2 linked regions of the Frankia alni ACN14a genome follow. The protein of the gene in region 1 binds, or shares a complex with, the protein of each later gene. Links are inferred from orthologs where the notes say so. Each region holds a gene or a part of one and is shown in the gene's direction. Other genes may lie near its edges. The genes, in order: tig and rpsG.

Evidence for each region.
Region 2: the proteins of tig (region 1) and rpsG are in contact, whole or in part, in a crystal structure (PDB 3GTY), measured with the Thermotoga maritima proteins. The link is inferred for Frankia alni ACN14a from one-to-one orthologs. Residues at the interface, in WP_004081061.1 of Thermotoga maritima: Glu122, Val124, Val129, Leu130, Tyr133, Glu188, Gly259, Ile262, Tyr263, Glu266, Ser270, Glu273, Gln274, Glu277, Arg308, Gln311, Ile312, Ser315, Tyr316, Glu325, Arg329, Arg336, Leu363, Phe366, Trp367, Arg373, Leu377, Arg381, Leu384, Glu387; in WP_004081843.1 of Thermotoga maritima: Lys34, Lys52, Lys55, Glu59, Arg62, Gln63, Glu66, Asn67, Lys69, Val71, Arg95, Ala109, Lys110, Lys111, Gly112, Arg113, Pro114, Glu117, Glu121, Ile124, Ala125, Tyr127, Asn128, Asn129, Thr130, Gly131, Lys135, Asp139, Arg142, Met143.

Annotation. Positions count from the first base shown.
Region 1 is NC_008278.1:2,067,547-2,070,842, forward strand. The notes cover bases 99-3,082. They hold tig (trigger factor), read left to right. Parts: upstream 99-841; coding sequence 842-2,323; downstream 2,324-3,082. Other genes in these bases: FRAAL_RS08245 (class I SAM-dependent methyltransferase), read right to left, coding at 99-190; FRAAL_RS08265 (ATP-dependent Clp protease proteolytic subunit), read left to right, coding at 2,597-3,082. In the rest of the region: more of FRAAL_RS08245, read right to left, coding at 1-98; more of FRAAL_RS08265, read left to right, coding at 3,083-3,238; FRAAL_RS08270 (ATP-dependent Clp protease proteolytic subunit), read left to right, coding at 3,294-3,296. UniProt on the Bacillus subtilis protein: Involved in protein export. Acts as a chaperone by maintaining the newly synthesized protein in an open conformation. Functions as a peptidyl-prolyl cis-trans isomerase.
Region 2 is NC_008278.1:1,154,181-1,157,374, forward strand. What follows is about bases 190-3,071. They hold rpsG (30S ribosomal protein S7), read left to right. Parts: upstream 190-1,336; coding sequence 1,337-1,807; downstream 1,808-3,071. Other genes in these bases: rpsL (30S ribosomal protein S12), read left to right, coding at 963-1,337; fusA (elongation factor G), read left to right, coding at 1,814-3,071. In the rest of the region: mug (G/U mismatch-specific DNA glycosylase), read right to left, coding at 1-174; more of fusA, read left to right, coding at 3,072-3,194.

The DNA of each region.
Region 1 (3,296 bases):
CATAAGGGGAGCTCCGCCCGGTGCCGGGCGCCTGGGGCGCGGCCTGCTCGCCCGCTCCGGTCTCGCCCGCTCCGGTCTCGCCTGTCTCGATCACCTCGAGGGCGTGTAGGCGGGCGTGCAGGCGGATGGTGTTCAGCCCGATCCCGATCCCGACCACCACCGGTAGCCAGCCGCGGCGCGTCATCACCATGTGCACTCCTTCTGGCGGTCCGGTGGTGGTCACGGGCCGGTGTCGGGGGAGAAGCTCCCGAAAATACGCCCGGCCATCCGGCGGACCTCGGCGCGACCCGGGGTTGATCCGTCGGCGGACGATGACCGCCGACATCGTCCCCGGCCACGCGACATGCCGGCGACGAGCGAACCGACATGCCAGCCCGGCATGTCGGTGGGCGCGGGCCGAGCCGGCCTCGACGCCGACTCCGGCCGGGTGCGCGGGGGTGATCGTCGTCGAACCGGCGCGGGGGACTCACGGGTGGGGATCCGACCTCGGACACCCGCGTGTGGGTGGATTGAGGGGGATCTCGGCCTGTGCCGTTCGCCGCGGCACAGCGGCCCGGCGCGGTGCCGAACCCCGCCGGGGCAGGGAGAGCTGAAGAGCGGGTGACCGGGATCGAACCGGCATGGCCAGCTTGGAAGGCTGGGGCTCTGCCATTGAGCTACACCCGCGAGGTGATCGAGGCGAGCTTACCCCGTAGGATAAGCGTGCAACGCCTCGGGGCGTAGCGTAGTGGCTAGCGCGCCTGCTTTGGGTGCAGGAGATCGGGAGTTCGAGTCTCCCCGCCCCGACCGATAGCCTCGGCGTGTCACCCCGTCCAACGTCGTACCAGGAGACCGCCGCGCCGTGAAGGCCACCAAGGAGACCCTCAGCCCGACCCGGGTCAAGCTCACCGTCGAGGTGCCCTTCGACGAGCTCAAGCCCTCGCTCGACGCCACCTACCGCAAGCTGGCCCGCCAGGTCCGCGTCTCCGGCTTCCGGCCGGGCAAGGTTCCACCGCGGATCCTCGACCAGCGGCTCGGTCGCGGCGTGATCCTGGACGAGGCCGTCCAGGAGGCGCTGCCGCAGCTCTACTCCGAGGCCGTGCAGGCCGAGGAGGTCGACGTGCTGTCGCGGCCCGAGGTGGACATCACCGAGTTCGCCGACGGCGGCCAGCTCGTGTTCACCGCCGAGGTGGACGTCCGTCCCGAAGTGGCGCTGCCGGAGTTCGCCGACCTGTCGGTCACGGTGGACGCCGTCGAGGTCACCGACGAGCAGGTCGAGGAGCAGCTCGGCGCGCTACGCGACCGGTTCGCCCAGCTTCAGCCGGTCGAGCGGGCGGTGCAGACGGGCGACTTCGTCTCGCTCGACCTGTCCGCGCAGGCCGACGGCAAGCCGATCGAGGGCGCCGAGGCGACGGGGCTGTCCTACGAGGTCGGCAGCGGCAACCTCATCGAGGGTCTGGACGAGGCGATCGTCGGTGCCGCCGACGGCGAGTCCCGCACGTTCACCACGGAGCTGCTGGCGGGCGACCAGGCGGGCCAGCAGGCCGAGGTGACCGCGACGGTCCGCGGGGTCAAGGAGAAGGAGCTTCCCGCCCTCGACGACGACTTCGCCACCACCGCCAGCGAGTTCGACACGCTCGACGACCTGCGCGGGGACGTACGCAGTCGGCTGGAGCAGTCGCGGCGCACCGAGCAGGTCGGGCAGGCCCGGGAGAAGCTGCTGGAGAGCCTGCTGGAGCGGGTGGATGTGCCCGTTCCGGACTCCCTGCTCGCAGGTGAGATCGAGGCCCGGGAGCACCGGCTGTCCCACGAGCTGGAGAACATCGGCACCGACCGCGCGACCTACCTGGAGACGCTCGGCCAGACCGCCGAGGAGTTCGACGCCGAGGTCCGCGAGACCGCGGGCAAGGCGATTCGCTCCCAGTTCATCCTCGACGCGGTCATCGACGCCGAGTCGATCGGCATCGACCAGGGCGAGCTCATGGAGCAGGTGATCTACCGCGCCCAGCGCTCCGGCCTGCAGCCCGACGTCTACGCCCAGCAGCTCGCCCAGGGCGAGGGGCTGCAGGCGCTGATGGCCGACGTCCTGCGGACCAAGGCGCTGTTCCTGTTGCTCGAGAACGCCAAGGTCGTCGACGGGGAGGGCAACCCGGTGGAGCTCGCGCTCCCGGCCCGCCCGGCGCCGGACGCCGACGAGGACGACGACCACGCCGGCCACGATCACGAGGGCCACGACCACGCCGACCACGCCGGTCACGACCACGCTGGCGACGACGCGGCAGCGGAGCCGGCCGAGGCACCGGCCGCGACCGCGGCGGTCGACAGCGGAGACCGCGACATCTGACCCTCGTGGCAGGCCGCGGGGCGGCTCGCGCCGCGGCGATCTCGGCTCTTCAGGCGGCCTCCGGACTCTGTCCGGGGGCCGTCTGGCGTTGCCGTCGGGCCCCCGGCGGACCCTCGCCGGTGCCCGGCGGGCGGGGTCGCGCGGGCGTCCGGACTGGCCGGTCCTCACGCCCAGCGCGAACATCGAGCCTGAAGGGCATGAACTTGCGCGTGTCACAGATAGTGTCGAGCCGGTCAATCAGCCGCCCCATGTGAGGAAGCCGAGGAGCTGACCGTGAGTAACCTCGCAGTTCCGCGCCTACCAGTTCCGGGTCCGGAGCTCCGTTCGCCCGGCCAGGGTGGACCCGCCTTCGACGACCAGGTGTTCAACCGCCTGCTGGCCAACCGGATCGTCTTCCTCGGATCGGTGGTCGAGGACTCGATCGCCAACGCGATCTGCGCGCAGCTCCTGCTGCTCAACGCGGAGGATCCGACCCGGGACATCTTCCTCTACATCAACTCGCCGGGTGGGTCCGTGAGCGCCGGCATGGCGATCTACGACACCATGCAGTTCGTCGAGAACGATGTCGCGACCGTGTCGCTCGGCCTCGCCGCGTCGATGGGCCAGTTCCTGCTCTGCGCCGGGGCGCCGGGCAAGCGCTACTCGTTGCCGCACGCGCGGATCATGATGCACCAGCCGTCGGGAGGGATCGGGGGCACCGCCTCCGACATCGCCATCCAGGCGGAGCAGATGCTCTACACCAAGCGGATGATGCAGGAGCGCATCGCGTTCCACACCGGGCAGCCGATCGAGCAGATCGAGCGCGACTCCGACCGGGACCGGTGGTTCACCGCCGAGGAGGCCAAGGACTACGGGTTCGTCGACCACGTGGTCCAGCAGGCCCGCCAGGTTCCCAGCGAGGGGCCGGTGAGCTGAGCGGGCACCCCGCTCACCGGACCGAACCCGTCATCCGTCCCCGGAGGCAGCCATCATG
Region 2 (3,194 bases), 910 kb from region 1 along the record:
GAAGTGGAAGCCGGTCGCCCCGGACTCCAGGGACGGGTTGATCCCGCACAGCAGCACGGTGGTCCGCGGGGCGAGGAGGTCGGGAACCTCGGTGTCGTAGGCGGCGAGCAGCTCGGCCCGGGTCGGCCGGGCGGGTGGGGCGGCCGGCGGCTGCGAGCCAACTGCGTCAAACATGTCCTCGTGGACCTCCGGTGCCGGTATCGTGCTGTCTCGTACAGCGTGCCAGGACCAGGATCGCGGTCGTACGAGGGCTGCGGTCGTACGAGGGCTGCGGATGTACCAGGGCCGTGGGTGTACCAGGGCCGTGGGATGCCGCCGAGGTCCCCGGGTTCCGGCTCGCTGCCTTCGGTGCTGATGCCGGAGTCCGGCCGCCCCGCCATGCGGGTAGTGGATTGTCGGCTCCGGTGGGCCCGATCGACGCGGGCCGGTGTGATCCCGGGCTGTGCCGGGTTCTGGGCGAGTTGCGTGTTTCGGGACCGCCGGTGCGGCTGTCGTGTGCGACGGCCGGGCCCGCCGTCCGAGGTCATGGGCTTGTGGGGCTGCGGTGTCTGCGTCGGACGTCGGCCGATACCCCGTTCGACACGTGACGCGGCCGTGGAGTACTGTTGATTCCTGTGGCCGGAGTCCACGTGACTCCGGCGTGCGTCTTGCACTTCGATGTGGCGCCGTGGTGCCTGGCAGGCTGACGTAAAGTCACCGCCCGGGTGTCCGTCGGCGACTGTCGGGCTCGGTTCCGCGAAGCGGCCGGGCGGGTTGGCGCGCTGTCCACCGCAGTTGGATCAATCGAATGTGTGATCCTCTTCGGACGAAACGGCGCGACACGCCCGACCGCGTGGGTCGGAGAAGCCGGTCGAGGCCACCGCGGTGGCCCTGGTGCGGTTCGCAAGGAAAGCAGGTAGGCCGGCGTACCGGTCTGGTTGCCCAAGGCAGTACGACGAGGCGTCACAGGAACGGGAGCGGCGTTGCCCACGATCCAGCAGCTGGTCCGCAAGGGCCGGCAGGACAAGGTCGAGAAGACCAAGACCCCGGCACTCAAGGGGAGCCCTCAGCGTCGTGGTGTGTGCACCCGCGTCTACACGACCACCCCCAAGAAGCCGAACTCGGCGCTGCGCAAGGTCGCGCGTGTCCGGCTGAACAGCGGGATCGAGGTCACCGCCTACATTCCCGGCGTCGGCCACAACCTGCAGGAGCACTCGATCGTCCTGGTTCGCGGCGGTCGAGTGAAGGACCTTCCGGGCGTTCGCTACAAGATCGTCCGAGGCGCTCTCGACACGCAGGGCGTCCGTAACCGCAAGCAGGCTCGTAGCCGCTACGGCGCGAAGAAGGAGAAGGGCTGATGCCGCGCAAGGGGCCCGCGCCCAAGCACGCCGTCGTCGTCGACCCGGTGTACGGGTCGGCGCTGGTGACCGCGCTGGTGAACAAGGTGCTGATGAGCGGCAAGAAGTCGGTCGCGGAGCGCATCGTGTACGGCGCGCTGGAAGGCGCGAAGAACAAGACCGGCAACGACCCGGTCGTCACGCTCAAGCGGGCGCTCGACAACGTCAAGCCCACGCTGGAGGTGCGCAGCCGCCGGGTCGGTGGCGCCACCTACCAGGTGCCGGTCGAGGTTCGCGCCGGCCGCAGCACGACCCTCGCTCTGCGCTGGATCGTCGGCTACTCCCGGGCTCGTCGTGAGAAGACGATGACCGAGCGGCTGATGAACGAGCTCATCGACGCGAGTAACGGCCTCGGCGCGAGCGTGAAGCGCCGGGAGGACACCCACAAGATGGCGGAGTCCAACAAGGCCTTCGCCCACTACCGCTGGTAGCTCGACATGCCATCTGACGCACCTTCCTCGCTGGCCAGTACCCGCAACATCGGGATCATGGCCCACATCGACGCGGGCAAGACCACCACGACCGAGCGCATCCTCTTCTACACCGGTGTGAACTACAAGATCGGTGAGGTCCACGAGGGCGGCGCGACGATGGACTGGATGGAGCAGGAGCAGGAGCGGGGGATCACCATCACCTCCGCGGCCACCACCTGTATCTGGCGCGACCACACCATCAACATCATCGACACGCCCGGCCACGTCGACTTCACGGTTGAGGTCGAGCGGTCGCTGCGCGTCCTCGACGGCGCCGTGGCGGTGTTCGACGCCGTCGCCGGCGTCGAGCCGCAGAGCGAGACGGTCTGGAAGCAGGCCGACCGGTACAACGTGCCGCGGATCGCCTTCGTCAACAAGATGGACCGGGTCGGCGCGGAATTCCACCGCTGCGTGGACATGATGGTCGAGCGGCTCGACGCGACGCCCGCCGTCATCCAGCTCCCCTGGGGCGTGGAGTCGGACTTCCGCGGCGTCATCGACCTGATCCGGATGAAGGGCCTGCTCTGGAAGTCCGAGGACAAGGGCGCCTCCTACGAGGTCGTCGACATTCCTCGGGACCACCTGGAGGCCGCGCAGGAATGGCGCGACAAGCTCCTGGAGACGGTCGCGGAGAACGACGACGAGCTCATGGAGCTCTACCTCGAGGGTGAGGAGCCCTCCGAGGAGCAGCTCATGGCCGGTCTGCGGCGCGGCACCCTCGCCAGCAAGATCAACCCGGTGCTGTGTGGCTCCGCGTTCAAGAACAAGGGCGTCCAGCCCATGCTCGACGCGGTCGTCGACTTCCTGCCGAACCCGCTGGACATCGGCGCCACCATCGGTCACTCGGTCAGCGACGAGGACGCCGAGGTCCGCCGCGAGCCCAGCGAGGACGAGCCGTTCTCGGCGCTTGCCTTCAAGATTATGAGCGACCCGTACGTCGGCAAGCTGACCTACATCCGGGTGTACTCGGGCAGGCTCACCGGCGGCTCGCCAGTGCTGAACTCGACGAAGGACCGCAAGGAGCGCATCGGGCGCATCCTGCAGATGCACGCCAACCACCGGGAGGACCGGGACGGCGTCGGTGCGGGGCAGATCGTCGCCGTGGTGGGGCTGAAGAACACCACCACCGGTGACACGCTCTGCGACCCGAACGCGCCGGTGATCCTGGAGTCGATGACGTTCCCGGCGCCGGTCATCCACGTCGCGATCGAGCCGAAGACGAAGGCCGACCAGCAGAAGCTGGGCACCGCCATCCAGCGGCTCGCCGAGGAGGACCCGACCTTCCAGGTCCGCACCGACGAGGAGACCGGCCAGACGATCATCGCCGGCATGGGCGAGCTGCACC